2 linked regions of the Panacibacter microcysteis genome follow. The protein of the gene in region 1 binds, or shares a complex with, the protein of each later gene. Links are inferred from orthologs where the notes say so. Each region holds a gene or a part of one and is shown in the gene's direction. Other genes may lie near its edges.

Evidence for each region.
Region 2: the proteins of metK (region 1) and groL are in contact, whole or in part, in a cryo-EM structure (PDB 8P4O), measured with the Escherichia coli proteins. The link is inferred for Panacibacter microcysteis from one-to-one orthologs.

The regions. Positions count from the first base shown.
Region 1 is NZ_JADWYR010000002.1:205,810-222,374, forward strand. What follows is about bases 5,429-8,326. They hold metK (methionine adenosyltransferase), read left to right. Parts: upstream 5,429-6,199; coding sequence 6,200-7,453; downstream 7,454-8,326. Other genes in these bases: I5907_RS12860 (FUSC family protein), read right to left, coding at 5,429-5,937. Also shown: I5907_RS12835 (ArnT family glycosyltransferase), read right to left, coding at 1-1,007; I5907_RS12840 (hypothetical protein), read left to right, coding at 1,264-1,788; I5907_RS12845 (OsmC family protein), read right to left, coding at 1,925-2,404; I5907_RS21800 (Ada metal-binding domain-containing protein), read right to left, coding at 2,416-2,664; I5907_RS12855 (methylated-DNA--[protein]-cysteine S-methyltransferase), read right to left, coding at 2,664-3,512; more of I5907_RS12860, read right to left, coding at 3,682-5,428; I5907_RS12870 (polysaccharide biosynthesis/export family protein), read left to right, coding at 8,347-8,973; I5907_RS12875 (GumC family protein), read left to right, coding at 8,975-11,392; I5907_RS12880 (UpxY family transcription antiterminator), read left to right, coding at 11,463-11,981; I5907_RS12885 (Gfo/Idh/MocA family protein), read left to right, coding at 12,079-13,086; I5907_RS12890 (acylneuraminate cytidylyltransferase family protein), read left to right, coding at 13,121-13,825; I5907_RS12895 (SDR family oxidoreductase), read left to right, coding at 13,818-14,615; I5907_RS21690 (acyltransferase), read left to right, coding at 14,757-15,401; I5907_RS12905 (glycosyltransferase family 17 protein), read left to right, coding at 15,407-16,429; I5907_RS12910 (N-acetylneuraminate synthase family protein), read left to right, coding at 16,410-16,565. UniProt on the Escherichia coli protein: Catalyzes the formation of S-adenosylmethionine (AdoMet) from methionine and ATP.
Region 2 is NZ_JADWYR010000002.1:1,506,194-1,522,818, forward strand. Bases 8,774-11,731 are described here. They hold groL (chaperonin GroEL), read left to right. Parts: upstream 8,774-9,412; coding sequence 9,413-11,050; downstream 11,051-11,731. Other genes in these bases: I5907_RS18225 (co-chaperone GroES), read left to right, coding at 8,959-9,240; I5907_RS18235 (CRTAC1 family protein), read right to left, coding at 11,119-11,731. Also shown: putative type IX secretion system sortase PorU2, read right to left, coding at 1-4,679; I5907_RS18200 (Crp/Fnr family transcriptional regulator), read left to right, coding at 5,229-5,819; I5907_RS18205 (DinB family protein), read left to right, coding at 5,903-6,514; I5907_RS18210 (acyl-CoA thioesterase), read right to left, coding at 6,511-6,912; murQ (N-acetylmuramic acid 6-phosphate etherase), read right to left, coding at 6,923-7,741; I5907_RS18220 (N-acetylglucosamine kinase), read right to left, coding at 7,754-8,599; more of I5907_RS18235, read right to left, coding at 11,732-12,831; I5907_RS18240 (phosphatase PAP2 family protein), read right to left, coding at 13,008-14,267; I5907_RS18245 (VCBS repeat-containing protein), read right to left, coding at 14,474-16,625.

The DNA.
Region 1 (16,565 bases):
TGCGGAAATAAGATGATAATGTAGTGCGGCAGTTGAAATTTTGATAAAGAGAACAATAAAAAAGTTAATGCTGCACTTCCAAAAATAATCCATTGCGCTTTTTTTGCAAGCCGGTTATGTTTTGTAAAGAGTCTTACAATGCCTGTGTATAATATTACAGACCATGGCAAAAAAGCCCATAGCGTAGTGTGCAGGAAAAAGCTGATGTCGCCGCTGCCTTGTATGGGTCCGGTATTAAAAAATCTTCCAAACTGGCTGTCCCAAAAGAAAAATTTTATACCAGACACATTGGTGGTACCAAAAACCAGTTTTTCAGGATGTGCGTCAAACTGTGCGTAGAGGCAGTACAATTCAGGCGTAATGAATACCAGCACAAGAATAACCATAAGATACCACCTGTAATTGATAAACTCTTTCCATTCCCTGTTTATGATCCAGTACACAACAAAACCGCCTGATATGGTGAGTAGCGCAAATATGCCTTTAGTCATTACGGCACAGGCCGCCAGTAAGGCCGCCAGTAGCAGATGCGCCGGTTTTTTGTTCCGGTATACCCTGTACATGTAATAGATGCTGCCAATAGTTAGTGTTGTAAGGTAAGGTTCGGCTCTTACATCAAAGTTTGCCAGTACAGCGTGCAGGGCAATGACATAAATAAGCACAGAAACCATTGCAACCGCCTCATTGTATAGTTGCTTTGCCAGCAGGTATGTAAACCTTAAACCAACAAGCCAGAAGATAAAAGCAGGAAATTTATAAGCAAAAGAGTTGATGCCAAAAATCTTAAAACTTAAAGCCGTAATCCAAAATGGAAAATGCGGCTTGTCAAGCCAGTCATGATCATCGCCAATAAGATTGATCCAGTCATTGCTAAGCGCCATGTGTTTGGATATAGCAGCATACAATGTACCATCAGGTTCAAGTACCGCATTGAATAAACCTGTTGCATTTAACAGTACTCCAATAATAACAAGTAAAGGAAAATAACGACGTAATGTAATTTGCATTGCAGGTATTTTGCTGTGCTTAAATAGACTGCAAATTAAACGTATGCTGCAACAGTTTAAAACCTAACTATTGTGTGTTTCCTGTTAATGCACATATGCACATTTTTTTGTGGACAAACGCGGTATGCAACAAGGTAATGAATTGGTATCTTTATTGTTGCTAAAGATTGTGTCATCAATATTATCTTATTATTATCATTCTGGTCAGGCTGACGACTTCAAACATGCAATTGTAGTTTTACTAAAACAATATGCCATGAATTTATTATTACAGAACCATGAATCGTATCCCCTAAAGGATAGAAAGCAATTAAATGTAGCGTTACTGGCAGGTGGCGAAGTTGTTTTGAATATGTTATACGATGTGCCATTACATACGGCACGGCTGGAAAGCGGCGTTTCCCGCAGGATGTTTATGGTGTACAAAGAAGGTAAGCGCTTTCCTAAGCATGTTTTTAAAAATGAGTATGGGTTCGATGTTGGTATGATCGACCCGCAGGCCGCCTATAATAATTACGGATGCGTTCAGCTGTATGGCAATGCATTTTATTATAACCTCGATTTTATAAAGGAAAAAACTTTAACGCTTTCGCGTTTGCCGGATGCTCCGCCACTGCTTACCGTAAAGCTTGATAGTTACAGTGCGGGCATTAATGGTTTGCCAGACGATTACTATCATTTTTTACTGGCCAGCCTTTGCTGGTTTGTAGAGTTACCTGCAAAAGAAGAAGTGCTCAACACAAATATTTATTCAAACAAATCAGGCGCGGTGCGTGTATAACGTGTACAACGATCACATAAAAAAAGCGGCAAATAAATGTTGCCGCTTTTTTTATAATGGTACAGGCTGCATTGCTACTATTTGGCTGTTGTTGTGTCACTCACTTGTACGCCTCTGCCGCTATGCAGCAAGTGTGCTAACCTGTTGCAGCGTTAAAGACAGGTTTATGGTAAACCGGGAAGTTGACAGAGTTTGCAATAAAACAAAGTTCATTCGCTTTTTTATGTAGTGCCGTAGCTTTTTCTGCAAGCGTAATATCAGCTAATGTAATAACAGGTGCTAAAGTGATTTCCGTAAAATGCCCGCCGCCATCCGCGGTTTCAACCATTGTTCCGGCTGCATTATCAACGTATGCCGTTACCACAATGCCGGCTTCTGCACACAGGTGTAAATACCACAGCATATGGCACGATGAAACAGATGCCACCAATAACAGTTCGGGGTTGTATTTCGTTTTATCTCCCCTGAATGCGGGATCAGCGGTGCAGTATATAGCTGTTCTGTTCTCAGCTATTATGGTATGGCTTCTTTCGTAAGCTGCATATTGCGAAGTACCGGTGCCTTTGTTACCTGTCCATTGAGTGGTGATATTATAATTATGTGTGCGTGTTGTCATTGGTTGTATGTTTATAATTTACACGAAAATTTCCATTCCTTATATTCTTTTCTCATGCAATGTGCGCAAGGCCGGTAACCGTTTTGCAGCGCTTCTTCTGCCGACTTAAAAAATACACGGTTTTCTTTGTTCATTTTTTTGCCGGACCTGCATGAAAGTTTTCCGTAAATATATAATTGTTTATTCCCCGCGCAGGCGATATCCCTGTTTTTAATCAGGCTTCGCAATTGTAGTGGACTAATGCCGGTGTGGTGCAGCATTAGTTGTTGTTTGTGTTTGTTCTTGCTGCCTCCCAACCTATGATTGCTGCTTTTCTTGTGGGCCCCCACATGTAGCCGCCAATACTGCCGCCGGATTGTATTACACGGTGACAAGGAATAAGATAAGCTACAGGGTTACTGCCTATTGCAGTGCCTACGGCTCTTGCTGCGGCAGGCTTTTCAACCTGCTGTGCAATTGCGCCATAAGTGGAAAGTTGACCCATTGGAATTTTCAGCAAAGCTTCCCAAACCTTTAGTTGAAAAGGTGTGCCTTTCAGGTGTAGCTTTATTTCATGCAGCCGGCTCCAGTCTTGTGTAAAAATGTACAGGGCGTTTTGCTGAAAGAGGTCTGTCATCTGTTTGAATACTGCATTTGGGAATTGTGCCCGCAACAAACTCAATGCTTCGCGTTCATCATGTATAAATGCAGTATAACAAATGCCCCTGGCTGTTGATGCTATGAGTATATTGCCAAAAAGCGTTTCCGCATAACTGTAATTTATTCCAAGGTTTTCGCCGCCGTTTTTGAATTCGCCCGGCGTCATGCCTTCAATATTGATGAATAGGTCGTGCAACCTTCCGGTACCAGACAGGCCAGTTTCAAAAGCTGCATCAGATAAGGTTGCCTGTTGCTGTCGAAGGATGTCTTTGGCGTATTCAATACTCAGATACTGCAGAAATTTTTTCGGGCTTACGCCGGCCCATGCTGTGAACATTCGTTGAAAATGATGCGGACTTAAATGAATATGGGCGGCAACATCTTCCAGTTCGGGCTGTTCTTTAAAATGTTGCCTGATGTATGCAATGGCTTCGGCTATCCTGCTGTAATTGATATTATGCGGTTGCATAGTAAAAGTTTATTACACGAAAGTAACAGCCTGCTTAACGAAGATAAACCCGAAACTTGCGGTTTTTTTCTGCTGTATGTTACACGCGCAGTTGCCGAAAAAGGTTATACAGTACAAGAGTGCGACGCAACAGGCGATGCCACATATACTGCTGCCTGGCCCATCATCATTATTCCTTTACCAGCTGTGCCGCGGTCTTTTTTATATCTGCCGTAATGTTGATGATAAAATTGAACTGGTCTGCTATTGATTTATATTCTGACAATGCTTTTTTGGTACTGCTTTCGAGTATACCATTTTGCAGCTCCTGTTTTCTTGTTTTCAATAACTCATCAAGCCTTTGCTGCACTTTGTTTTCTGTAAGTGTTGTTGTAGCCGGCAGCGGTTGATGCTGCTGTATGGTTTGCGCGGCATTATCGAGCGTTGATACCGTGGTATTGATGATAGGTACAAAATCTGCTGAGACATACTTTTCTGCGAGCGGTTTTACATAGTAGGAAAGTGTGGCAATATGCGAGGTGAGCATATGATTCTGCACAACAAACTGGTGTACCAGTTTGATGTTTTTTCTTTTGCTTTTTGGTTCAGAAAGCATGCGGGTAAACGCATCTGAAAGATTAGCCAATGCAACAAAGGCATTCTTGCGGCTTACTTTATAACTGGTAACGGTTACAGGCTCGCCGATGAACGCCACTGCTATGTCTTTAAAATAATTCCTGTTGCTTTCGATAACCTGGCTCATATAGCTGCCAATTTGTTCCTGCTCCCAGGCAGGCAGCAATAAAAGGTTTGCGATAAAAGCGATAGCAGAACCGATTACGGTATCTATTATGCGGTCCGCTATTACCGTTTCAAAATTTGCTTTGTTGAGTATGTGAAACAGCAATAGTATGTATGGCGTCATAAAAATCACGCTGATCATATAGTGGGTTCTCAAGAGACTATATGTGCCGATCATCAGCAGCAGCATGATCACAAAAAGCACATTGTTGTCCTTGATAAAATACAACATCAGCATACCAGCAATTGCGCCAAGTACAGTACCAATAAGCCTTTCGTAGTTTCTTTTACGTGTAAGGCTGTAAGCCGGTTTTAAAATAACTATGATGGTAAGCAGTATCCAGTAACTGTGGCCAAGTGGAAAAAGCAATGATACAATATACCCCGCAAGTGTAGCAATGCTTATTCGTATGGCATGCCTGAATGTATTGGATGTTAATGTAAGGTTGTCTTTTAAGATCTTTACATCAATGGGCTGGTGAGAGATGAATTTGTCATAATCCCCGCTTGTTTTGCTCTTGCTTACAAACTCTTTATCGTAAGTTGTGTAGAGGTGCAGTGTATGAATTCTTGCAGCAATATCTTCAATGCTGTTAAATATGTGCCGCAGGCTTATAAAACCATCTACGTTATCAGCGGTCCTGTTTGCATCACGAAAGTCATTAAAATAGCGCCTGGTATTGTTTAACTGCTTCGATAGTTCGCCTGTTTCTGCAGAAGCGTTGCCGCTTTTTACAGCAATACCAATCTCATCCAGTTCATCGGTCAGTGAGATGATCAACTGACGGTAGTGTTCCAGTATTTCACTGTTATTAAATGCATCGTGCAACGCTTTATAATCCTGGTAAGAAGTCATGGCTCTCTCAAAAAGATCCACGATATCTGTAAACAGCATCAGCAGCGTTCTGCTGGTAGTAGTTGATTCTCTCGTAACGTTCCGGCTCTTAAAAAGCAGTTCCCTTACAAGGTTTTGTTTTTCATGCACCGCAACCTGTTGCTCCAGCATTTGCTGGTATGTTTTGTCATAGTCCACTTCTTTCTCATAGAACGAAGCCCTTGCGCGCAGGTAATCGGCTGTGGCCATTATACAATCTCCCAGTGCCTGCTGTACCAGTTTATACGGCCTGAAACTGTAAAGCAGCAGGCTAAGCAACATATACCATATAGCACCGGAAAGTATATATAGTGTATTAAGCAATACATCCCATCCCTGGTGCTGCCTGTTGATGCTTAGTACCATTACCAGCAAGGCCGATACACCTACAGCGTTTGCCCGGCTGCCATATACACCAATCATCGAGAATACAAAACAGGAGAGAAGCAGCAGAGCACCAAGCATAAAGTGATCCGCGGAGGCAAAGGCGGTAAGAAATGAAATAATGGTATTAATGATCAGGCATGCAAACATGCCATTCCTCCGGTGGTGTATCGGCCCGGGCGTGTCAGCAATACTTACGCTCAATGCACCCAGCGAAACAACTACACCCACAGACAGCAGCTCAAAATAGCTCAGCAACAGCGCCGGCAAAACGATCCCTGCAGTTATGCGCACACCTTCACTCAGGTAATGGCTGTTGATAAAACTTTTGTACTCCTTAATGTAATCCATCGTTATGACGTCTGCAGGCAAAGATATTGCCTGCATAAACAGCGGTGGTATTATGTTATAAAAGATGCAGGTATGTCTTTACACGCAAAGTATAAAGCAGCATATTTGTGTGTTACCGGCTGCGGGTTTCATGGCATCGCCTGTTGCGTCGCACTCTTCAGCTTTATATTTTCAAATCGGCTGCCCGCCGCGGTTACAAGCAGTCTTTGACCGGCATTTTTCAAAAAAAATCCACAGGCTGTTAAATGAGATAAAAGAATAATTCATACCCCTATCTTTGCAACCTGAAAAAAAGATTATGCCTTATTTATTTACCTCAGAAAGCGTGTCAGAAGGCCACCCTGATAAAGTGGCCGACCAAATATCAGACGCTTTAATAGATAATTTTTTAGCATTTGATGCCAACAGTAAAGTAGCGTGTGAAACATTGGTAACAACCGGCCAGGTTGTATTGGCAGGCGAAGTAAAAAGTAAAGCCTATCTCGATGTGCAGGAAATAGCACGTGGTGTAATTCGCAAAATCGGCTACACCAAAAGCGAGTATATGTTCGAAGCCAACAGTTGCGGTATCTTATCTGCTATTCATGAGCAGTCTGCAGATATCAACCAGGGTGTAGATCGTAAGACTAAAGAAGAGCAGGGTGCCGGCGACCAGGGTATGATGTTTGGCTATGCTACCAACGAAACAGAAGATTACATGCCGCTGGCACTGGACCTGGCCCATAAAATATTACAGGAACTGGCAGCGCTTCGCCGGGAAAATAACGAGATCAAATACCTGCGTCCTGATGCTAAAAGCCAGGTAACGCTGGAGTATGACGACAACAATAAACCACTCAGGATAGATGCAATTGTTGTTTCAACACAGCACGACGATTTTGACAGTGAGGAAAAGATGCTGAAGAAAATTAAAAAAGATATCGTAAATATTCTTATTCCAAGGGTACAGGCAAAATATACAAAATATGCGCACCTTTTTGGGTCAAAGATTAAGTATCACATTAACCCCACCGGCAAGTTTGTCATCGGCGGTCCCCATGGCGATACCGGGTTAACAGGGCGTAAGATTATCGTGGATACTTATGGCGGCAAAGGAGCACATGGCGGTGGTGCATTCAGCGGTAAAGATCCGTCTAAGGTTGACCGCAGTGCTGCATACGCTACAAGGCACATTGCTAAAAATCTTGTTGCAGCCGGTGTTTGCGAAGAAGCACTGGTACAGGTTTCTTACGCAATTGGAGTTGCTGAGCCAATGGGTCTGTATGTGAATACCTATGGAACAGCGAAAATAGATATGACTGATGGGGAGATAGCAAAGATAGTTTCTGCCATTTTTGACATGCGGCCTTATTTTATAGAGCAGCGCCTGAAATTACGTAATCCCATCTACAGCGAAACTGCTGCATACGGCCACATGGGTCGCAAACCTGAAATCGTTGAAAAAGAGTTTCGTTCTCCGGAAGGAAAAGTTGTAAAAAAGAAAGTTGAATTGTTTACCTGGGAAAAACTTGACTACGTAGGAAAAGTAAAAAAAGCTTTTGCTATTAAATAGTAGCTCGATTGGATAAAATTAAAAAAGATCACTGCTTAAAACAGTGATCTTTTTTTTAAACAAACCGCAAAGGCGGGTTGCAATAAATTTTTAAAACGCAGTAATAAATCAGTTTTTACAGATTACATAGTAGCGGGTGCTATTGTCCGTACCTGCTGTAAACAACTCCTTAAGCCTGTTTGAATTCTTAATAAGCTTATGACTTCGATTATCAAAAACTTCATTATTTGCACAAAAAGTGTTGCAGGATTCGATATACGGAAGAATTTTTTTCACTACTTCGATCTCGTTGTCCACTCTCTCTTTAGAATAATGTTTGTCTTTAACCGCTAATAACAACTCTCTTTCCATTTTCTTTTTTCTTAGTGTAAAATTATCAATAAAGGGGTTGGCTGATGATATACAAAATGCTAAAATTCGTTTGCTACAGTTTCACTGTGCATCCCTTGCCAGGTACTCATTTTGTGAAGAAAATGCCAACATCTATGCCAGCATAAGTTCTTATCGCTTAATTGTTAATTAAAATATCACGATATATAACGTGCAATAGTCTTTTTATTGTGCAGGAACATTTAATCTCTAATAATTTCAGCATTTTGTACGTTCTTGAGATTCACAAGAAAAATTGATTATCAGCTTAGTTAAAAGCTTGTTATTACAAATTATTTTATAAGTTTGACAAACGAGGCATTCCGGTACACGCATTTAAAACGGACAATCTTAGACGTGTGTTCCATTTTGTTTAAGGGTAATGAATTATGAGAAAAGACCGAATCAGCATAACAGCACCTTGTTATGTACTATACTTATGTATTTGCTTTTTTGCAACCTCCTGTATAAGTAACAAGAATGTTATCTATTTCAACAACCTCCCGGATACTACGCGGATACAATTGGAAAAGCTACAATTTCCACTAAAAACGGTGCAGGTAAATGATGTTGTGGAAATAACCGTTGGCGGCGAAAACGAAGAGACTGCGCGATACATTCAGTCTTATTTTACGGGTCAACCTTCCTTAAAGGTCCTGGTAGACATTAACGGAAATATCGAACTGCCAAAAGTTGGCAAATTGCATGTGGCCAATTTATCTGTTGAGCAGCTAAAAGATACAGTTGCAAATGCCTATAAGGAATTTTTATTAAATCCGATTGTGCAGGTTAAACTTGCGGGTTTTCATTTTGCTGTGCTTGGTGAGGTTAAAACACCCGGCGTTTTCGATATTGAAGCAGATAAAATTACGTTGCTTGAAGCACTGGGAAGGGCAGGAGATATGACGCCTTATTCAGAAAGAGAGAAGATAAAAATTATACGTGAAGTAAATGGTGAGCGGGAAGTCTTAACCATCAACATGACAGATAAGGCCATCCTCAATTCACCTGACTATTACATACATCGCTACGATATTATTTATGTAACGCCGAAAGAAATAAAGCAGATAAATGATAATATCCAGCGCATCACGCCTTACTTAAGTATTGTATCCAGTCTTATTGCAATAACCGTATTATTGACCAGATAAAATGAGCTACCCCGATATAGATAATGAAAATGGTGGAATGGTTGCGCAGTCGAGTGTTCAATTCGACATCAAAAAGTTTGTTTACAAATTGATTGGTTTCCTGCCATGGATCATTATATCCGTGCTTATTGCTTATACTGTAGCAAAACTTTACCTGCGTTATACACCCCAGATGCACAGGGTAGCGGCCTTTTTGCTTATCAAAGACAATGAAGAATCATCACCGGATTATAATGTACTGCGGGAACTGGGGGTTATTACCAGCAGTAAGGAAATCCAAAACCAGATCGACATCCTGCAGTCATATGAATTGTCTGAAAATGTGGTAGACTCGTTAAACCTGCAGGTTAAGCTGTACACTGTTGGTCGTATCGCATCCCTGCCATTGTATGGTAAAAACAGCCCTTTATGGATCAACAACAAACGAGAGGACTCCGTGCATTTCAAGCCTTCCACTTACCAGGTTTTCCTGGAGCCTGACAGTGTTGTTCTGATCGCCGGCGCAGAGCGTAAGGCTTATCATTATGGGGATACTGTTACTTTTTCCGGTAAGAATACATGGTTCACCAGGAATACAGCAATGAAAGCTGACGACAATGGTTACAATCTCGTAATTGAAGACCGGCATGCCGTAACAGTTGCACTGCGCGGTGGCATTTCCATAACCAAAGCCCATGACCCGGGCGGTATCGTTGAAATTGCATTACAGGATCAGTCAGCGCTGCGTGCAAAAGATATTGTCAACAAACTGATTGAGACCTTCAACACTGCCGGTGTAAACGATAAAAACCAGGTTGGTATAAAAACGCGTAAATTTCTTGCAGATCGCGTAGACACCGTTGCCTCAGAGCTCGACCAACTGGAAAAATATGCGGAAACGTTTAAGAAAAGTAACCAGATCAATGATGTAAGTACCATCGGTAACGAATACCTGGGTGAAGCGATGAAATACGATGGAGAACTGGCTGAGCAAATGGCAAAAATGAAGCTGCTGGAGTCACTCGAACAATTTATCAAAAGCTCCAAAAGTTATACTGACATAATTCCTTCCGACTATGGTATTTCCGATGCTACGCTGGCAAGTTTGATCCAAACACATAATGCAGATATCCTTACCTATCAGCAGCAAAGTAAAATCAGCACTACCAAAGATCCTTTGATGGATCGCCTCAAAAACAAAATAAGCGATGATAAGCAGAACCTGCTTAAAAACCTGGAAAGTATTAAACAGGGTTTCGATGTAAACTACAGCCAGATCAACGCCCGCAAAAATAATTTTGATGCGTTGCTTTACGGTCTTCCGGCAAAGGAGCGTGAATACCTGAAGTTAAAAAGACAGATTGGGGTAAAAGAACAACTGTACCTCTACCTGCTGCAAAGAAAGGAAGAGATAGAGTTGTCGCTCAACTCTACAATCAATAACACAAGAATTGTAGATGCTGCCTTCGACCAGGGCATTATTTCTCCCAAGAGCGAACAGATTGTAATGTTCTCTTTGCTGGTTGGAGTAATTGTGCCGATTGTTATTATGTTACTGCTCGATTTCTTTGACAATAAACTGGCAGACCGTAAAGAAATTGAAGACAAAACAAAAGTGCCTATAATCGGTGAGCTGTCTTTCAACAGCAGTATCAAGAACAAAGTGATTCATACAAAAAGCCGCTCGAGTATGGCCGAGCAATTCAGGCTTATAGGCACAAATCTTCGTTACATTGCTGCCAATAAAGAATCAAAAACCATTCTTGTAACCTCATTTATGAGTGGCGAGGGCAAAAGCTTTGTCTCAACAAATCTTGCAGGAAGTCTCTCAAGTGGCAACAACAAAGTGCTGCTTATAGAGCTTGACCTCCGTAAACCAAAGCTTTCCAAATATCTGGGCATTCAGCCAAAATATGGTATCACAGATTACCTTGTTGGCTCGCAGGGTTTGCAACAGGTGATCTCGAAAGTAGACGAGTTTAGCAACGTGGATATCATTACCAGCGGCCCTGTGCCGCCAAACCCCAGTGAAATGCTGATGATGCCTAAACTTGATCAGTTGTTTGAATACGCACGCCAGCATTACCAGTACATTATTATCGATTCTTCGCCGGTAGGCCTTGTGGCCGATGCTTTCCTTAGTGGAAAACATGCTGACGTAACCCTCTTTATCTTACGGCACAGGTACTCACATAAAACAACCTTAACGTATGTCGACAGGTTGTTTGCAGAACGAAAGCTCAATAATCTAAATATAGTCGTAAATGGTATTAAGGAACAAAAAGGTGTTGGATATACCTACGGCTACGGCTATGGTTATGGATATGGCTACGGCTACGGATATGGCTACGGCTATAAGTACGGATCAGGTTATTATGCAGATGATGAGAAGCCAAAAGGTTTTTTCAAAAGGTTGTTTTCCTCAGGAAATAAAAAGTAACCTTTTACACTATTTTTCAATAAAGATGAGCGATTCACCGCTGTGAGTCACCTGGCGAAGCTTTGCAAATATGGACGAAAACACAGAAAAGTGGTTTGCTATCTACACCAAACCACGCAGCGAAAAAAAAGTGAATGCCACGCTATTACTAAAAGGAATACATAGCTGGTGCCCGGTACAAAAAATAGAAAGACAATGGAGCGACAGGAAAAAGATCATCGAAGAACCACTCTTTAAATCTTATGTGTTTGTGTGTATAAAACCCGATGAAAAACTGGCTGTGCTTCAAACATCAGGCGTATTAAATTTTGTACACCACATCGGCAAACCTGCCATTATAAGAAACGAAGAAATCGAGCTGATAAAATCTTTCCTGCTCGAGAAAGATGCCAAAATTCAAATCCAGAATATGGCCGGTTTTAAAGAAGACGATAAGGTGGTAATAAAACATGGTATTTTCATGGACAATGTGGGTACCGTTGTAAAAGCAAGTTCCAAAAAATTGTATGTGCGGCTGGAGAGTCTCGATCAGTTAATGGTTGTGGAGTTTCCTGTAAACTATGCCGGCCACTATTTTCCACATGGTTAACATTTATGAGCCCGGCTCCATCTTTTCATAGCATCACCTGTTGCGTCGCACTCTTCAACTGCAACAATACTATTCAGCACGGGTACAACAACATTACATGCATGTACTGGTTATAGGTTTGGGTTCTATCGGTAAAAGGCATGCTGCAAACATTCAGCAGCTTGGGCATACTATATATATCGTAAGCTCAAAAGATAAAATGCCTGAAGCATTCGGAGAAGTCGTGCATTTTCAATCGCCTGGGCAGGCATTGCTTGCTCAGCAATACGATGCTGCACTCATTTGCACACCTACAACAAATCATGATACTGCTTTAATCAGTTTACTGCAACGAAAAGTGCCACTTATTTATGTTGAAAAGCCGTTAAGTCATTCATTGGAAAATACAGGCGAGATCAGGAGACTGGCCAACAGCTATAACAACAAACTGGTGGTTGGCTTCGATTTGCATTTCGATCCCGGCATGATTTATTTAAAGGAACAATTGGCTGCCCACGTTATCGGTAAAGTTGTTTCGGTAAATGCATTTGTTGGTCAGCACCTGGCACAATGGCGGCCGTATGAAGATTACAGAAACGGTATGAGTGCGAAGGTTGCAACAGGTGGAGGTGTACTGCTCGATCTTATTCATGAGTTTGAATACCTGTACCGTTTGTTTGGAAGAGTAACACGTATAGCAGCCAATATTACCAATACCGGCACACTGCAGATAGAAACAGAAGAATCAGCAGATGTATTGCTTTCATTCGAGAGCGGTGTAAGCGCCGTTGTACATCTCGATTACCTGCAGCCTGTTTTAAAAAGATATTGCATTATAACCGGAACAAAAGGAACCATTACGTGGAACCTTGCAGACAAAACAGTAGACGTTGTTTCCAATGGGGCAGCACCGGTAATATTTTCTTATAAAGATTTTGACCGTAATGATCGTTTTGTAGATGCCATGCGTTCTTTTCTCAGCAATAAGCACGATGAACGTTTTGCTACGTTGGATGATGGCATTGCAAGCCTGGATATTGTGCTGCGCGCAAAAGCCGCAGCCGGTTACACTGTGGCGAAAAGCGATAAGAACGTACAAGTGAGTGACACAACAGCTGCTCAATAGTAGCAATGCAGCTTACTCAATAAAAACCTTCTGAATGTTTATACTTGGTACAATATGTTGCAGGGGCGGTAGCAAAGGAGTGCCTGGCAAAAATATTAAACTGCTAAATGGTAAGCCCCTGGTTACTTACACCATTGAAGCTGCACAACGTAGTGTATTGCTCAACGATACCATTGTATCAACAGATAGTATTGATATAGGTAATGTGGCCACAGCAAATGGTATTAAAACTGTCATAGAAAGACCCGCGGCGCTGGCATCAGACACGGCCTCGAAGTGGCCCGTTTTTATTCACGCGCTTGAAACATACGAAGCAAAAAATAACTGTACCGTAGATTACCTTGTAGATATGGACGTAACGGTGCCGCTAAAAACGGCTGCCGATATTGATGGTGCTATCCAGCTTGCATTGCAGGATGATACAACCGATGTGGTGATTACTGCTTATGAGCCCGAACGCAACCCATATTTCAACATGATGGAACTTGATGAGCAAGGCTACGCACAAATTGTAAAAAAGTCGGCCAAGCCAATCGTGCGAAGGCAGGATGCACCGGAAGTTTACAGCCTTTGCCCCGCAGCATACGTGGTAAAGAAAGCAGCACTCTATCAATATGAGCACTGGAGCAAGGCAACCTGCAAACTATTTATCATGCCACGCAACCGCGCAATAGATATTGATACGGCATTTGATTTTTCACTGGTAGAATTTATCATGCAACAACAACACAATGGCTAAAGCGTTATTTGACCTTACAGGCAGAACCGCAATTGTAACAGGCGGAGCAGGCCTGCTTGCTGCAGAACATGCAAAAGCATTGGCAAACTATGGTGCCAATGTGGTATTGGCCGATATTAACCTGGAAAAATGCCGGCAGGCAGCAGAGACATTAAAACCGGAGCACGCAAACATTACCGCTATGCGCTGCGATGTAACATCACCCGAAAGCTGGAAGCAGTTACTCGCTGATGTGTTACAGGCATTCCGTACTGTTGACATACTTGTAAACAATGCTGGCTTTACCAACCAGAGCCGCAGCGCAAACTATGATGCCACCTTCGAAAACTTCCCGCTGGAAGACTGGAATGCCATTATGAACGTAAACCTTAACGGAACTTTTTTGGGCTGCCAGGTAATCGGTAAACAAATGTTGCAGCAGGGTAAAGGCAGCATTATAAACATGGCGTCGTTATATGGCGTGGTAAGCCCTAATCACAATATTTATCCCGGCACCGGCATTACACAGCCTGTAGCCTATTCGGTAAGCAAGCATGGCGTTGTTGGTCTTACAAAATATGTGGCAACACTTTGGGCATCTAAAGGTGTACGTGTAAACGCACTTACACCCGGCGGTATTTTCAATGATCATAAAGGCTTGTTCCTTGAGCGTTTTGGGCAATTAAACCCAATAGGCCGCATGAGCGATAAGTCTGAGTTACAGGGTGCCATTGTTTACCTTGCCAGTGATGCAAGCAGCCATGTGGTGGGCCATAACATGATTGTAGATGGCGGCTGGACTGCATGGTAAAATAATGTTACGGGCTTTATGTTCTTTGGGCATCGTCCCTTGTGTCACTCACTTGTACGTTCTGCTCTCTATGCAACAACGATACTTCGTTTGTTATGTTTATCAAACTCTGGTGGCCGCAAAACAATTGCAATTTTTACTATGAGTTTGTTGGGCAAACAATACCGCAAATGGAAAGCATCTCCCAATCAATGGTATAACTTCAGGCAATTGGTGTTCTGTTATCTTTTTAGGCCGGCTAAAAAGTTTATCGCTTCAACAGTGTCATTTACAAACAAAGGAACATTTAATAGTGATGAAGCTTTTTACTTTGGTGTACTTACCAATAACATTGCTTCATCTGTAAAAGATCATGGCGTGTTGCGCATCAATAAAAATGGTTCAATGACCTGTGGTAAAAATGTAAGAATAGCCAGCGGATGTAAAGTTTATGCAGATGGTCAACTGCAAATTGGTGACAACACTTACATTAATTCTAATAGTTTGATTTTTGCTTCCCAATCAGTAAAAATTGGTAACGACTGCGCTATTGCCTGGAACTGCCAGATAATGGATTGCGATTTTCATACACTTCAAAAAAACGGTCACGACCAGCCAATGACAGCACCGGTTGTAATTGGAAATAAAGTTTGGATTGGAGCCAATTCTATCATTCTCAAAGGTGTTACAATAGGCAACAATGTGGTAATTGCAGCAGGCTCTGTTGTTACAAAAAATATCCCGGCCAATGCACTGGCGGGCGGTGTACCTGCGAAAATTATTGAACAACATATAAACTGGCATTAGCCAATATGAAAATTGTAGATTCCTTTTTGTTCAGTGAGCCCTATGAGAAAGAGTTGTTGTTGCTCAAGTTTATATTGGAAGACAGCGGTGTGGATGAATGGATCATTCTGGAAAACTCATATAGCTTCCAGGGCAGTTATATTGGCCTGAGTGCCCGTAAAATTATTGATGGTGATGAACGGTTTGCACCGTTCCGTTCCCGCATTACTTTTATAGAAAAAGAAGTAGCAACCAAACCACTTGAGAAACACAAGATCAATGATGAAGACAGTTATAAAGTGGAATTCTGGCAGCGCGATCTTGCACATGATTATTTTGTTGAAAAATATAATGATGAAGACTGGATTTTTATTTCTGATGTGGATGAAATGATCGACTTCACAGATCCGCAACGCAAAAAGGAACTATCTCAAAAAATCACGGCCAGCAAAGAACAGGTATTGTTCATTCCGGTGAAGCGCTTCTGGTACGATTTCGACAATGAATACAAGGTGTTACTGTGGCGCCCTTTATGCAGCAAAAGTCATCTTGCTGTTTCCGGGAAAAAATTGCATGAAGTCCGTGTAGATAGTTTCAGATACCGTGGCAGGCCATGGAATAATGTTATCGGTTTCGAATATTCCAGTTGCTATGATAAAGCATTTGTACTAAGGAAGTTTTATACCAGTACACATACCGGCTTTACAGCCAACGACATGTTGCAATCCTTACGTTGCAACCACAGACCAGTACACGAGGTGGCCAGCCTTAAACCGGAAAACGATGACAAATATTTTTTTGAGCAGGTAAAGCTTACCGAAAGCAATGCTCCGTTATACGTAAGAACCAACCTGCAAAAACTTAAGACCAATATTATTGATCCACAGTATAAAAAGAATCGCAGAACAGATTACCCGGAGTTATTTAGCTTAAAACACACGCTGGATAAAAAAAGGAAAAATCTAAAAACCTGGTTTCGTAAAAAGCAGGTTTTTTTACTGCGCAAACTAAAACTTGAAAAATTATTGTATGGCTCATCCGCACATTGAGATAGCAGGCAGAAAAATAGGGTACGATTTTGAACCACTGGTAATAGCCGAGATTGGTATCAATCATGAAGGATCTTTACAGGTAGCCAAAGAAATGGTTGATGCCGCACATGCTGCCGGCGCGGAAATGGTTAAA
Region 2 (16,625 bases), 1.3 Mb from region 1 along the record:
GGATTGGGGTATACAAGCACTCCAGAAACATTAATGGCAGCATCCCGTATGGGTGAGTATTTAAAAGACACGTCTTTATCGATCATTTTTATGCGATAATAATTTGTGCCGTTTACAGGACTGCCATGAATGAATCCATAATATTTATTGACATCATTAATACTGCTTGCGGCAACCTGGCCGATGGATGTGAAGCTTCTGCCATCCGCGCTAAATTCTACGTCGTAATGTGCTACATTGAATTCATTGGTTACCGTCCATTTCAGTTCGACTGACTTACCTGAAGGTTTTGCAGAAAGATCGAATTTATGAGACGCCAGTATAACATCTCTTACAACATCTACATACTTATAAAGGAAGTTGTTGTAATGGTATTGTTCGGGCTGGTCTTCATCAGGGTTAACTTCTATATAAAAATTGTATTTGCCCTGTGCCAGGTCTGTAATGTTTAAAAGGAACGGAATATGTACAGTATCGCCTGCCGGCAATGCACGTGTATACGGCAGATCAAATACCCCGGCTGCCACGTTCGACGAGTCGTAAAGAATAACTTTCACCTTTAATGGCTGCATGTCTGCTGCGCTGATATTCTTAAAAATAATATAGCCCTGCAGCGTATCGAAATACAGATGTGCCGCATGATTGAACGTTACCTTTTCAGGAATCTCAATACCAAGGTTAGTTGCAATGGCACCTTCCGGAATCGGGGCAGCTTCAATACTCCAGTCGGTTAACTGGTATGGCCTTTCTGTAATTGAATCGGTCGTATTCATGCGGAGCTGCACATACGGATAGGCTACTGCATCAATGGCGCTTACATCCAACTCTGCCTGAGATACAGGAATGTTATAAAATACTGTGTCTTTTCCTTCTTTATTAAAAGCTATTACATCCAGCGAAGTGGTGTTATTACTGTTTTCACTGTAACCAGACCACTTTACTTTATACCAGGAAGTACCCGGACCAAATTTTGGCGAAGTGATGGTACCAATTGTATCGGTCGTATTGAAGTTCTGTGATAAACTGATCCTGTCATACAAACCTTTGGAATAGACTGTTACCGGTTTATAATTAGCAGAATCGTTTTTCTTGAATATACCTACAAAAGTTCTTGGGTATGTAAACGAGTCAACGTTAATGCCCTGAGTTTTCAAGCGGTGATAGAGAGAATTGTTCTTGCCATAAAGAATAGTATCTGCAGCCCAAATTGTGGGAGCCCAATCATTGTTGCCCATGTCGTATATCTTCCTTGCTACAACATAATAGCCATTTTGAATGTAGTTATCCATGAAATCCATTGCATTTTTACGTGCAGCAGCAGTTTTGGTACTGAACTCAAAATTATACCTTCTCATGGTGTCGCAAGGGTTTGCTGCACCATTAGGATTTGATGAGTTAAGAATGGGTTTGAATGTTTTTGGCTCAAAAATGTTAAATATGATTGAACTTCCAACACACGCACTCCACGTTATGATTCTGCCGTTTAGTGCAACGCTAAAGTGGTTATCCTCATTACCACTTGTAGGATAAATAGAATGAAGTATAAATAAATTGTTGATCGTAGAACCAAAATTGAATTTACGTGCCGCAGAGTCTGCAGTAATTCTGTTTAGTGCAGATTCAGTATGCTGTAGAAAATGCGCCTGCTCAAACCCTGCATTGCCCGCACTTCTGTAAATGAAGGAGAAAGTATTCCAGTTTTTATCAGTACTGTCTTCTGCTACACGCCAGAAATAAACTGTATTATCAAGTGATACCGGCACACCTTTAAATTCGATAATGCCACCCGTGCCAATCTGTGTTCTGATAATTTTTACCGGAGAGTTAAACAAAGAGGTTGTATCCAGCTCCATTACATATTGCGTAACCGAATCAAACGCATAGGCCGTGCTTGCAATAAGATCGACCTGGTTTTGTGTAACAATAGAGAAATTGTAAGGAGAAACAGGCAGCAGGTCAGCGGCAGAAATTTTAAACGTTACCGCAGCAGTGTTGTTGTTTTCTTTTAATTCGGCCACTTCACTGTTTACATCAATTATTGCCGTGATGGTATTTGTGCCTTTATCCCTGTTTCCTACAATTGGTATTCTGAGCGTAATGTCGTTGGTTCCGTCAATAATAATACCGTCATTGAATATACTTTCTGTCACACCATTGGGGTAGGTTCTGTTAATAGACAAATTTACCGGTGTACCCGTTGCTTTACCAAGATTATGCAACTTAAGGCTAAGAGTAAATGAATCCATTGTCACATTCATATACGCCGGGGCCACAGTCATTTCGCTACTATCCAACGCGTAATCTGGCATTGCCGAGAAATTAAGCTTAATTGAAGGATCGCCATGCAATGTGAGTTGCTCGGCATGCATCAGCCCGTAAAAGTCGTTTGAGCCGGTGTAGTTTAAGGATTCGTTCAGGCCATCTATAACCACATGTCCAAAACCTTTGCCGTATTGCGTGCCTGTAATTGCATTGTAGAACTTTTCAGTGAAGACATCAAGATAATTTAAAACGCCGTAGTTGCTAGACGACAAATAACCGATCGCTCCTTTACCGGGCTCGAGAATAAATTTTTCCGACAACGTTGACCGTAATGAATACCTGTTGGCATCGTACTCAAAAATGTTTCCAGCCAGGCAACCATTTACAATAAACATCGGGTATTTCCCGGTATTGTTATAATTAGCGGGATTATCAAGACTAAAATCAATACTTGTTGATGACGAGTGACCAAGATATTCTACCAGCGCACTACCATTATTGTATTCCTCTGTAAACTTTAATACGGATTGGCCATAGTCAGTACCCGTACTGGTAGATTTGCTGAAGGTTGTAACATTACCACCAAATGAAGGCCCGCTGATGATCTTCGAATACCTTACCTGGAAACTGTCAATTATTGTTTCAATCAGCGGATCGTTTGCACCTGCCAGTTGCAACACTTTTTTCTTCCATAAACCCGATTCTATGGAGGCGGAGGCAGTATCCCGCTGCGCCAGTTCGTATTCTTTTACTTTGGCAAGATAACTTCCTACCTCTTCCGGTGTAACTGCAGATAACCTGCCGATTGGCGTAGCAGGCACAGGGCTGTAATCTTCAGATGCCAGCAGGTTATCTGAACCGGGACTGCCAAAAACAGGAATAAGATTTAATTTATTCGTAAGAGGGTTTGTTTCCTGCAGGCGGTAGTTGGCATACGTAACGCCTTTACCAACCAGAAATGCATATGCCGGCTTTGTCGTAAACCTTGCCCTGGCAAAACGCAGGAAATTCTTGATCGACAATGGGTGCATTTTTATACCATACGCAAACTGATCTTCCAGTTCATGAATATCAATGAGCTTTGCATTGTATTTACCACCGGTATCAGACGCCCGGTAAGACCGGTATTGTTCTACATAATTATTTGCACCGGTGCCATAAATTGCCGGGTTGCTTATAATCAGGTAGTCGCCCTGGTTAGAGGCGTCATTGAAATTAATAAAGCTCTTTTGCTCAAGCGTTGTAATATTAGTTGCAGTAGACCCATCTCCTTTTACAAGCAATAAATGATATTTGTCAACCGATGCTTCCAGTGCAAATTCTATTGTATCTCCCGTACCAGGATTGCCTATATATCTTTTGTTGTTTGTAAAATCATACAACACCGGGCTTGCAGTGCCTTTGTTGAAATTCGCAATTTTGATATACCGCCCATCGGGTGAAGGATCTACATAAAACTCAAAATTGGTGGCAGCACCGAAATTGTACATTCTCGGATAAGCGAACTCCAATACACCAATACGAAACTCATCTCCGCCGCCTGCCATGTTCTGGATTAAAAATGTAGCGGTATTGCTTTTTATTTTTACCGGTGAGAGATCATTTAATTCAAGTCTTTTGGTTTGGAAATATCCCATGGGGAATTGCGTAAGCAGTTCCCCGTTCAGAGACAACTTAACTTCCCTGTCGTTAGGTGCGGCGCCAGCCATACTAGCTTTCACTGTCATTGGCGCTCCCAATGTATCTACGTAAAGGTCAGAAAAACTAAAACTGGCGGGAGAATAGTCGTAAATGGCCCTGCTTCCCAGTCCTTCGCCCATATCGTAAGATGAGGAATACAGTTTCTCTTCAACGTACACCCCAAAACCATAGTTTACAAATCCCCTGAACACCCTTACGATATTATGCTTAAAGCTTCTTTCCGGTTTCAGCGTGTTTGATGCTGTATTGTTAGTGGTGGGCTCAAAATGCCTGTTTACACCTGCGGTATTTACGGTAAGAAAGTAAGAAGCACTATCGGTTTCGAGACTTGTATGATCTTCGAGCTGATAGTTGGGATCTTTATATAAATATGCATCAGGCTTGCCGTCTGGTATAGAACCCCAGAATTCTATATAATCTGTTGCGCCAAGGGTTTCAGTGTTCGATACATAAATGGGTACTTCCTGCCCATCGCGCCATAGTTCAAAATCGATACCGCGTACATCTCCTAAACCTGCCGCAGCAATGGCAGCCTGCGGAATTCTTACAACGCCAAAACGAAGCGGAAAGCCGCTCAGCGGGTCTGTGCCGAAAGGCCCAATCTTAAATTTATAGTAAGTTTTATTGTAGTCAATCCACTCATTAAAGTACGGCTGCTGGGCACGCAACGATTGTATACAGAGAAAAAGAAACGCAGTAAATATTATCCTTTTCATTTTTGAACAGGTTTTTCTTCCGGAAATTGAATTGTAAAGCAAGGAAATATTACATATTTTTCTTATTAACCCTGAAAGTTTAATTCAATTATAATACGCTTTACGCGCCGGAAACTCCGGCGGGTCGTACAAAACCAAACGATAATCTTCCAAATGCAGCAAAAAATGTATAAGCCCTGCTATTTTGTTTATATAACATGCGGGCATATGCAGTTATTGTATTAGCCATCATGCTGCCACAAAATGCTTCAGTTGTTTTTAATCTTACACAATACTGCACCGGGAGCAGCAAACTATGCAAAACATCATTTTTATGTACCCGGCAGCAGCACTGTGTGCACCTCCTCTTGCGTCGCACTCTTGTACTGTATATCTATATTCAGCACCGATGCGGGCCATGTTGTTTTTTTGCGGGACTGTAACCTTGCCCAATAGCGATAAGAACGATGAACGGATTGCGACGCAACAAAAGCCCAATCAGGGATATACTGCCGGTATCATTCAAAAAAAGTAATCCTGTAAACGTGTTTGTAATTACTTTAGAGTACGATGGAACTGCAGGCTGCACTGGAACATTTACGAAAGGTTATTTTTGCAATTCACCCTTTGCAGGAAAATGAATGGGCTGATTTTGCTGCCATCTGGCAAAGGTTTGATGCAAAGCGGAAAACCATGCTTACCAAAGCGGGCGAAACCGAACGCCACCTGTACTTTGTACTGAATGGCGTGCAACGGGGCTTTTACCTGCATGATGCCGGCAAAGAAGCTACGATTGTTTTTTCCTATCCATTTTCATTTTCCGGTATTGTTGATTCTTTTCTTACACAACAGCCTTCACGCTTTTTTCTTGAAACGCTTACCGGCAGCAAATTTCTAAGAACAGAATACAGGCAGGTAAATAAGTTGCTGATGCGGTACCATAATTTTCAAACGTGCATGTTTAAAGCGTTGAGCTTTACTTTTGCAGGCGTGCTGGAACGGCAAATAGAAATACAATGTTTTTCGGCAGAAGAAAAATTCAGGGTATTACTCAGGAGAAGCCCGCATGTTTTACAACTTATACCACATAAATATCTTGCTTCTTACCTAGGTTTAGACGCCACTACATTCAGTAAATTACTGGGCTCGGTAAGATTATAAAATATACCTGGCAGAAAATCTTGGTCTTTACCAAGAATTTGTTTTTGATATACATGCAGCTTTGCATTACAAACACACAAACAATGCAAACATACAACACACCAACCTTGCTGTTAAAGCTGCAACAACAAACGGAAACATTACTTGACAAAGCAGTAAGAGAATGGCAAATGATAACACCTGCCGTTTTTAAAAAACAACCTTCGCCAAATGCATGGAGCGCTATGCAGTGTATTGGCCATTTGAATATGTATGGTGATTATTACCTGCCGGCAATTGAGCAAGCCATTATGCAGGCAAACAAGACAGGCAATTCAGCCTCTGCCATTTTTACGCCGGGCTGGCTGGGCAATTATTTTACAAACATGATGCAGACAAGTCCCGGTAAAGGCAGTAAAAAAATGAAGGCCCCAAAAAATTATACCATCACCAATGAAGGCTTAAGTGACGAAGTAATTGCAAGGTTCATAGATCAGCAGGAAAAACTATTGGTACTGCTGGACAAAGCTGCCAACGTAAACCTTAATACGATAAGAATACCAATATCGATCGCACCATTTATCAAGCTAAAACTGGGTGACGTTTTTATGTTTCTTATTGCACACAACAACAGGCACGTGCAACAGGCAGAGAGAGCAATTGATGCTGCGGGCAATACCGACAGAACAACCAATAATATCAGGATTGCGGTTTAGGCAAACATATTGATGAGTGTTTCATCAATCCTTCGCGGACGCTGTGTAAGTCTGTCGAGCGGTATCCAGGTACTGGCGGCAGTAATGATCTTTTTATTGTCTGCCGGGCGTATGATCTCGTAATGTCTTTTCCAGGTAACATTGGTATAGTCGCCCGTCCACGTTGTCATTTGCAGCTCATCATGCAGGAAGGCCTGGTTGTAATAATCTACTTCATGCCGTTTGATCATCCACAGCACGGTATTCTTTAATTCGTCAGACGCAAATGTATTCCAGTGCATAGAGGCAATATCCTGCATCCATTGCACATATATCACATTGTTTACATGCAACACATCATCAAGATGTTCAGGTAAAACAGTAATCGTAATAATGAAACGGCTGTTCTTTAATTCCATCAGCAAAAAATTACTTCTTTAAAAATGCTTCGGCCGCCTTTTTAACCGAGCCATATTCTTCCAGCAGGCGGTGTGCTTCTTCATAAGAGCTGTTGATCTTTTCCATGAGCATTTTGGTACCGCGGTCCTTTAGCTTGGTATTGTTGAGTTGCATGTTTACCATACGGTTATCCTCTACCCTGCCCAGTTGTATCATGGCTGTGGTAGAGATCATATTAAGTACCAGTTTTTGCGCGGTACCACTTTTCATGCGCGTACTGCCGGTTACAAATTCAGGCCCTGCAACTATTTCCACGGCATAATCTGCGGCTGCCGCAAGCGGGCTGCCTTCGTTACATACAATACAGCCGGTAGCAATGCCGTGCTGCCCGCATTGCTCCATAGCGCCAATCACATAGGGCGTGGTACCACTTGCTGCAATTCCAATAACAAAGTCATTTTTACTTACACGGTGCTGTACAAGATCTTCCCATCCCTGCATTACGTCATCTTCTGCGTCTTCCACAGATTTTACAATGGCAACATTGCCACCTGCTATTACCCCGGTTACAAGATCTGTAGGTACACCGTAGGTGGGCGGGCATTCACTTGCATCCAGTATACCAAGCCTGCCGCTGGTGCCTGCACCAACATAAAACAGCCTGCCACCTGCAAGCATTTTATCTACCACTGCGCTAATGAGTCGCTCTATTGCAGGCAAAGCCTTCTCTACTGCAAAAGCCACTTTCTTGTCTTCATTGTTAATATTGGTAATAATTTCCAGCACAGACATTTTTTCCTGGTGCCTGTATGGAGAAGGCTGCTCGGTAACTCTTGTAAAATCTTTCATACGTGTGTATACTTATGCTGTTGTGTGATAGGCGATCAATCCATCCATTGGTTGTTTGAGCACTTTGCCCAATTCAAGTTCGTACGTATTGCACAAATCCTGCAACACATCCTGCAGTCCGTATGCAACGCTACCTACAAAACTGATGGGGTATAACCAGCTTTCCCTGTATTTGTACAGATGTGTAAAGAAAAAATCATTCAGGCCATCTTCTATAATATTTTCAATCATATAGTGGCCGCGGTTTTCTGCAAGAAAAACCGCGAAAGAAGCAAGATAACGATTTGGCTGTGGCCTTTTATAAACGTGCTCCAGTATATCGTTTGCGTTTGTTTTAAACTGTTCATTAAAGCGAAGCAGCAGCTCTTCATCAAATGTATTGTAGAGGAAATGCTGTATCACTTTCCGGCCAAGGTATGCACCACTGCCTTCATCGCCTAATACGTACCCTAAACCCGGGCTGTTTTTTATAATTTTTTTGCCATTATAGTAGCAACTGTTTGAGCCTGTACCCAAAATGCATGCAACACCTTTTTCATTTCCGCAAACGGCTCTTGCTGCTGCCAGCAAATCTATATTGGCCTCTATTTTGGCCGAGGGAAAAACTTTCTTTAAAACTTTCTTTAAAACTTTTACATTATCGGGGTTGCCAAGCCCGGTACCGTAGTAATGCACTTCGTCAACCTGTACATCTTTGATCTTTTTTACAAGTTCGTTTTGCAACAGTGCCACTATTTCTGCTGCAGTTAAAAAATAAGGACTGATACCCTGCGTAATAATTTTCTTTTTCCTGTTGTTGGCAATTAAACACCATTCACATTTGGTGGAACCGCTGTCTGCAATAAGTTTGATTGCCATAGGTTATTAATTAAGGTTTGAAGATATGAGTTATGCCATTTTACAGCAATATTTTTTGGTACCGGCAGTAGTGTTTCATGGCATCGCCTGTTGCCACGCTCGGTTCATGGTTCTGCTCTTTTGGCGGCTGCAGCGTTCTGTTTATGCGTGGCCGCCGGCAAAAGGGTTAAATGAAATTTTGTCACTGCTGCGCAAAACACTTTCTTTGCCGTCCTGTTAATGCTGCCAACTATTCGCAGTTGTGCAATAAGCGGTTGCAAAAAATGCAATTTTGGCTCGTAATGGCTGCGTGGCACAGTAATCGCTAACCCAACTGCATTAACAATCAACTGTTCACTAAATTTTAAATTCATACAATTATGGCTAAAAAGATCAATGTTACCCCTCTGCATGACAGGGTAATCATCCAACCAGCCCGTGCTGAAGAGAAGACTGCTGGTGGTATTATTATTCCGGACACTGCTAAAGAAAAACCTCAGCGTGGTACCGTTGTAGCTGCAGGCCCAGGCAAGAAAGATGAGCCTGTTTCTGTAAAAGTTGGCGACACAGTACTTTATGGCAAATATGCCGGTACTGAGATCCAGATTGAAGGCAACGACCTTTTGATCATGAGAGAGAGCGATATACTTGCGATAATCTAACCGCGGAGCTGCTCAATACTTATTCTATAGTACAAGAGTGCGACGCAACGACTGCTTAATAGTATTGCTGCCGCCTGGTACACAAAAAATTTCGGGTAAGTAAATGTGCAGGTGTACAAACTGCTCTTTAAGATTCAAATTAATTATTAACCGATTTTCAAATTTTAATATTATGGCTAAACAACTCTTCTTCGATATCGAGGCAAGAAATAAAATGAAGCGTGGTGTAGATGTTCTTGCCAACGCAGTTAAAGTTACATTAGGACCTAAAGGTCGCAATGTTGTTATTGAGAAAAAATTTGGTGCTCCTGCTGTAACAAAAGATGGTGTTACAGTTGCCAAAGAAATTGAACTGGAAGACCCGATTGAAAACATGGGCGCACAAATGGTAAAAGAAGTAGCATCTAAGACTGCTGATATTGCAGGTGATGGTACTACTACTGCAACTGTACTGGCTCAGTCAATCATCAGCGAAGGCCTGAAAATGGTTGCTGCAGGTGCAAACCCAATGGATCTTAAACGCGGTATTGATAAAGCTGTTGCACTGGTTGTTGAAAACCTGAAAGGACAGTCTCAGACCGTGGGTAACGACAGCAAAAAAATTCAGCAGGTTGCAACAATCTCTGCTAACAATGACGAAACAATCGGTAAACTGATTGCTGAAGCTTTTGCAAAAGTTGGTAAAGAAGGTGTAATTACTGTAGAAGAAGCGAAAGGTACTGATACTACAGTAGACGTGGTAGAAGGTATGCAGTTTGACCGCGGTTATATCTCTCCATACTTTGTTACAAACAGCGAGAAAATGGAAGCTGAATTACAGAATCCATACATTCTTATCTACGATAAGAAAATCTCTGCAATGAAAGACATTCTTCACATACTGGAGAAAGTTGCACAAAGTGGCCGTCCGCTGGTGATTATTTCTGAAGACCTGGAAGGCGAAGCATTGGCTACACTGGTAGTAAATAAATTACGTGGTACATTGAAAGTAGCTGCTGTTAAAGCACCTGGTTTTGGTGACCGCAGGAAAGAAATGTTGCAGGATATTGCTATTCTTACTGCAGGTACAGTAATCAGCGAAGAAATGGGTCATAAACTGGAAGGTGCTGACCTTACATCTCTTGGCCAGGCAGCTTCTATAACTATCGACAAAGACAATACCATTGTTGTTGGCGGTAAAGGAAAGAAAAATGAGATCGTTTCCCGCGTTAACCAGATTAAAGCGCAGATCGAAACAACTACATCTGACTACGATAAAGAAAAATTACAGGAACGTCTTGCCAAACTAAGCGGTGGTGTTGCTGTATTGTATGTTGGTGCTGCTACAGAAGTAGAAATGAAAGAAAAGAAAGACCGTGTAGATGATGCTTTACATGCTACACGTGCAGCAGTTGAAGAAGGTATTGTGCCTGGTGGTGGTGTAGCTTACATTCGTGCTATTGAAAGCCTTGAAGCTAAAGTAAAAGGCCAGATTGCTGATGAGCAGACAGGTATGGCAATCGTTCGCCGTGCTTTGGAAGAGCCTATCCGCACTTTGACTGCTAATGCCGGTATAGACGGTTCTATCGTTGTTCAGAAAATTAAAGAAGGTACAAAAGATTTCGGTTTCAATGCAAGAACTGAAACATATGAAAACCTTTTTAAAGCTGGTGTTATTGACCCTACTAAAGTGAGCCGTGTAGCATTGGAAAATGCTGCTTCTATTGCAGGTATGTTATTAACAACTGAATGTGTTGTTGCTGACAAACCAGAGCCTAAGAGCGCTGCTGCTCCTGCAATGCCGGGTGGTGGTATGGGTATGGATTATTAATTACAATCGTTTTACGGTTATACAAAACCCCGCAGTACCTGCGGGGTTTTTGTTTGAAGTGCGTGGTATTATACATTTGATTTTTTCTTCCTTCTTTGCAGTAATATTATTGCCATCATAATTATGATTATAACGATACCGCCTGTGATGAGATAGACCAAAGCATTACTATCCGTTTGTTTGTTGAGCAATACATTTTCTGTAATCGTTATTAGCTGGTTTGCGTTTACATTGAGTAGTTCCTGTTTTGCCCCCCCGGACCAACGAACAATTATTTTGTCAATTTTTTGTACCTCACCTAACCCAAAGTGCGCTATCACCGAATTCTGCGAGATATGACTAGAACCTCCTCCATCGATTTCCCTGATCATTATTTTATTTCCTATGTGGATCTCTACTTTTGAACCGATTCCATGAGTTTCAGCCTGCACACCTCTAAGCGCAATTTTTATCCAATTGCCTTTTGCAGAATCATTTCTATACAGCTTTGTAACAGATGGTACCGGATAGTTGGGATATACAGGCTCTTCTTCTACTACAAGCAAATCAAGGTCTCCATCATTATCATAATCGAATACAACAGAACCTCTGCCAATACCGTAATCGGCAAGGCCGTATAATGTAGCCTTTTCAGTGAATCTTCCGCCATTATTCTCGTAATAAAAATCAGCCATCGGGTGACAGTCAGGGTTCAGGTCGCCATTTGCAACGTATAAATCAATGTCTCCGTCATGATCAAAATCTGCAAAGTTTGCTCCCCAGCTAATGGCATACATGCCCATGCCTAATTCATTGGCTTTATCTATGAATGGCCGTCCACTTCCCTGATTAACCATAAACATATTAAACTTTATGTTGGTAAAGTAATAGTCCATTAAACCATCATTATTGTAATCACCGACAGCTGTACCCATGGAATTAATACGCAGATCCATGTTCTTTTCTTTGCCGACATCTGTAAATTTTTGTTCAGGATACTCATTCTGCAATAACATATCCGGGGTGCGCTTATACCCAAAGTCGTGATTAACTATCAGGTCCTGGTCTCCATCATTGTCATAGTCAGTGAAAACGCCGCCAAATCCAAAACCCCGGTAATCAAGACCATAATTTTCATACACATCTGTAAATTTTCTGCCGCTATTATTTAATAATAAATAGCCTTTTGCAATCTGGTTGGCACCTACTACGGTTGCGTCGTTTATAAAATTTAATTTTCCTTCAAACTGATTAAAATAATTACCCACATAAATGTCAGGATAACCGTCTCCGTTAAAGTCGCCAAAACTTGCACCGGTGCTAAAAGAGTACATTTTATCCAGGCCGTATTCTTTTGTAACATTTTTAAAAGTTCCGTTGCCGTTATTAAGGAAAAGTAAATTCACTTCCCTTGGTATCGGCAGCTTGGTTGTTCTGCTGGTAATTGTTGTTACAAATAGATCTACAAACCCGTCTTTATTTACATCTGCGCCCGAAACACCCTGAGTAACAAAATCTTTTGTAACAGTTAAGCCGGAGTTGTCAAACACATTTGTAAAAGTACCGTTGCCATTATTTTTATATAATACATCATTGTTCATGCCTCCTGTGATGTAAATATCTTCGTAGCCATCATTATTAAAATCGATTATACAAGCACCGCCGCCAAACATACCTTCATAAACTTTAAACGCATGTTGAATGCCCGCAGAGTCGGTAACATCTGTAAACCTTTTTTGTGCATACCCGGAATAAGGTAAAAGCAGCACATACACCACAGCAGTAGTAATAAAGCGGGACATTTTTACGGTTGTTAAGTTGGTTAAATTATTCAAACCATTCACACTAATGACTGGTGCAACAACAAGCAAATAACGAAAACACTCTATGCCACCAGCGCAACTGATAAATTATTTTTACTCTTTAAATCCTTCTACCTGCAACAGTTTTGCCGGAGATTATATAAACGGTGTTGCGATTAATTTTTCCATTCCAGACCAATTACATTCTTTGCAATTTCTTTTCCTTTTTCTATACCTCTTTCATTATCCTGGGGAATATGTATTCCACCATAAAATCTTGAATTGGCTGTTTCATTTGCAGCTTGCCAAAAAGAGTTGAAATGTCTTTCTTTAAAATCTACGTTCCTAATTTCATCCCTGGGTCGTCCAACGTGCAGACTATCTGTAAATGAGAAACTATCGCCATATAAATCGGTAAGAACTGTAGCCATTGCAGCTGCCTGGATGGCATGCCCTGATGGAAAAGCCGGAAATGGAGGATCTGGCCAAAACGATTCCCAGCGGGCATCTATATGCTGCGTTACAAAAGTGTTAGCTCGTTCTGAATAAAACTGATACTTCCATTTCCAGCAGTTTCTGAAAGCATCGGCCAATGCGATACCTAATTTTGCATAAGTCTCTCCACATTTGATCAGTGAAGGTTGTGTTTTCCTTATCGCTATTGTTGCAAGATAATAGGAATGGCCAGGTGGTGTGGGCGTAACTTCAGGATCATCGCTCCACCAAATGGCAGCCTCTTTTTCATCCTGGCTTAATAATTTGTTCTTTTCATATACCTGTATAAATTGCTGATAGTAACCAGAGGATGGCGCAGTATCATAAGAAACAAACACTGGCGCCGCTACAGCCGAATCCTGCGCAAGAAATGTTCTGTTTTTGCCCCAGTGTGGGTGTAAAGGAAAGTGAGAAAATGTTTGAGCGTATAATGGTGGTTGCCAGCAACCGGGCTTTTGCGGTGGTATCAACTTCTTATCGAAATTATTGAGATAGCCACGATGCCCGCCATCATTCTTAGACCACTCAAAAATGGCTGCAGCAATGGTTTTGCCGTAAGCCACAGAACGATTAACAACCGATTGATCGATACCGCCGCTATAGCGCTTTAAAAAACTTTTTTCCAGCGAGTCTATTTTGCGTTTGTTATCGTCAGACGTCTGAATATAAATGTTTCTGATGATGGCTGCCTGTGCCGCATTTAAACATATCTGCCAGTTATACTGTAAGTCCTTACCTGGTATGGGCAGCGCTCCCAGCCCGTTGAGCTGCGTTGCCACAGAACGGTAAGCAGTGCTGCTGTTGACAACAGACTCGTACATGGTAAGACCGATATAACCAAGCGAACGTGAAGCAAATGTTGGTGAGTTTGCCGGTGTGGTTTTAAGTATGTAAACAGTCATATCGGCCCAGGCAGCAGCCAGTTCATAATCTTTTGGCACCGGCTCTTTATTACATGCTAAAAAAGGCAAGAGGCAACATACAAAGGCTGCCGGCGCCATTAAACTTTTAGACCGTCGGGGCAGCCAAAAAGATGCCATATGCACAACCGATGAAGTGATTGCGACGCAACGAAGATGCCATGAAATACAGCAGCCGGTATTTAAATAAATACCAGAAAAAGCTTTCGAAAACTTTTTCATTTTCTCTATTTAGACAAGTAGTAAGCAGTTAGTTTTTGGCCACAAATGCCAAAATATAGTTTATTGTTTACCTGAATGCAGCTTCTTACATCTCCACGTATATGGAAGCCGGATTCACGCTGGTTAATATACGTAAAATTCCCTTTCCCATCACCGGCAAGTAATACGCCGTAATTTGCATCTGCTTTTCCCAACCTTATTTTTAAGTAACTGTTATTTCCGCACAATAACAGGTCTTTGTTTCCATCCTTGTTAAAATCCAGCGTATCTATTGTGTAAACAGGCGCATACTGCGCCTGTATGGGCAAAGCTGTTTCCTGCAACGCTCCCCCGGCAGTACTCATGAAGCATGTGGTAGCTGTAAAATTGGCCGTAAGGTGACCAGCGCCCTTCAAATCTTTTTCTTCAAAAAGCTGATCCAAAGTAACATCGGCATAGCTTTTAAAGTCTGCAAAACGTTTGCGCAATACGGGTAACTGGCTAACCAGTTCATCTCTTGTTATATAGGGATAGCGTTTGCCCTGGATATAAAAACAAAATACAGGGTCTACAGAGCCATTGTTGTCAAAGTCTTTGTAGTAAAGATCGAGCGGCTCTGTATCGGAGGCGTGAAACTGCATGTTTAAACCGATATTTCCGGCGACGATGTCAGGCCTTCCATCCTGATTTAAATCAACTACTTCAATAGTATTCCACCAGCCTTTGTATTGCTTACTGAAGAATTTTTTTGACTGATCAATGAGCTTACCATCCTGCTTTTTATATACCGTGATGGGCATCCATTCGCCTGCCACGATCAACTCGTTTTCCTGGTCTCTGTCCATATCTGCCCATAGGGCAGTAGTAACCATGCCTGCGGTAGCTAATGCGGGGCAAACTTTTTTGGTTTGATCGGTAAACCGGCCTTTACCGTCATTGATTAAGATATAGCTTACCGGCGTTTCAGGATAACGGCCCGGCACCACTCTTCCACCTACAAAAATATCTGGTGCGCCATCTCCGTTGATGTCGTCTACAGCCACACTCGATTTGCTGCCAGCAATAGCGGGCAATAAATTACTACGCTTATAATTTCCTTTGCCATCAGCAATGTATAAGCGATCATGCAGCAAATAAAACGAATCTCCAATGCTGTGATAACCGCCGCTTGCAATATATATATCAGCGTTTCCATCTTTATCAGCATCCAGAATAGCAATTGCTGCATCTACATATTGCTTGTCTTTCTCAAAATCGGCTATTATTTTTTGCCGAAAACTACCATTGGCAGACTGCATGTATAATTGCGCTGGTTGAATGCCATTTCCTCCAAGAATCAAATCTTCCAATCCATCTTTATTAAGGTCTGATTTTACCATGCAGGGACTATTATAAGAAAGCTGGCTGATAAGTAACGCCTGCCTGTTAAAATCATTGATGCTGGTATCTGTTTTATCTGAAAACTGAATGCCGGGCATTGTTTCACTAAACCAGGTTTGTACTTTAGCCGGCTTAAGCCGATTAAGCAGTGCCTCCTTCTCATTTAGTTTTATCAGCTGGTTTACTTTCACATCAGTAAGGCGTTGCATTTTACCGCCGGGCCAGGTGATGATAAGTGAATCAATTAAAGAAGTGCTCCCAAGACCAAAGTGCAGCACAGGAGAAACATTTGAAAGGTAGCCTCGAGCAGGGTATTGTTCTACTTTTTGAATGTGCCCCTTACTATAAACAGTAACTATAGCACCAATACCCTGCAAATTGCCGGCACTTCCTGTAAGGCTGATATTGATAAAATTATTCTTTGAAAGTTTTTCCGATTCATTTTTATACAGAAAAGCAGGAAGATTGATATTGTTTACCACTATATCCAGATCACCATCATTATCAAGATCTGCATAGGCAGCTCCATTACTGTTCGAATGCTGGTTCATACCCCACTCTGTTGCTGCGTTGGTAAAGCCACTACCCTGCTTATTTCTAAACATATAGTTTACAACATTGGATGATGGCATCTTCTTAATAATTTCCATAACGTCTTCGCGCTGCAGTCTACCTCTCGCTTCTACATAACTGTTCATGTAATTGATGAAATCCAGATTGGTATAATCGCGGTAATAGCCGTTTGTAATGTACAAATCTTTCCATCCATCGTTATCATAATCAGCAAAAAGCGGAGCC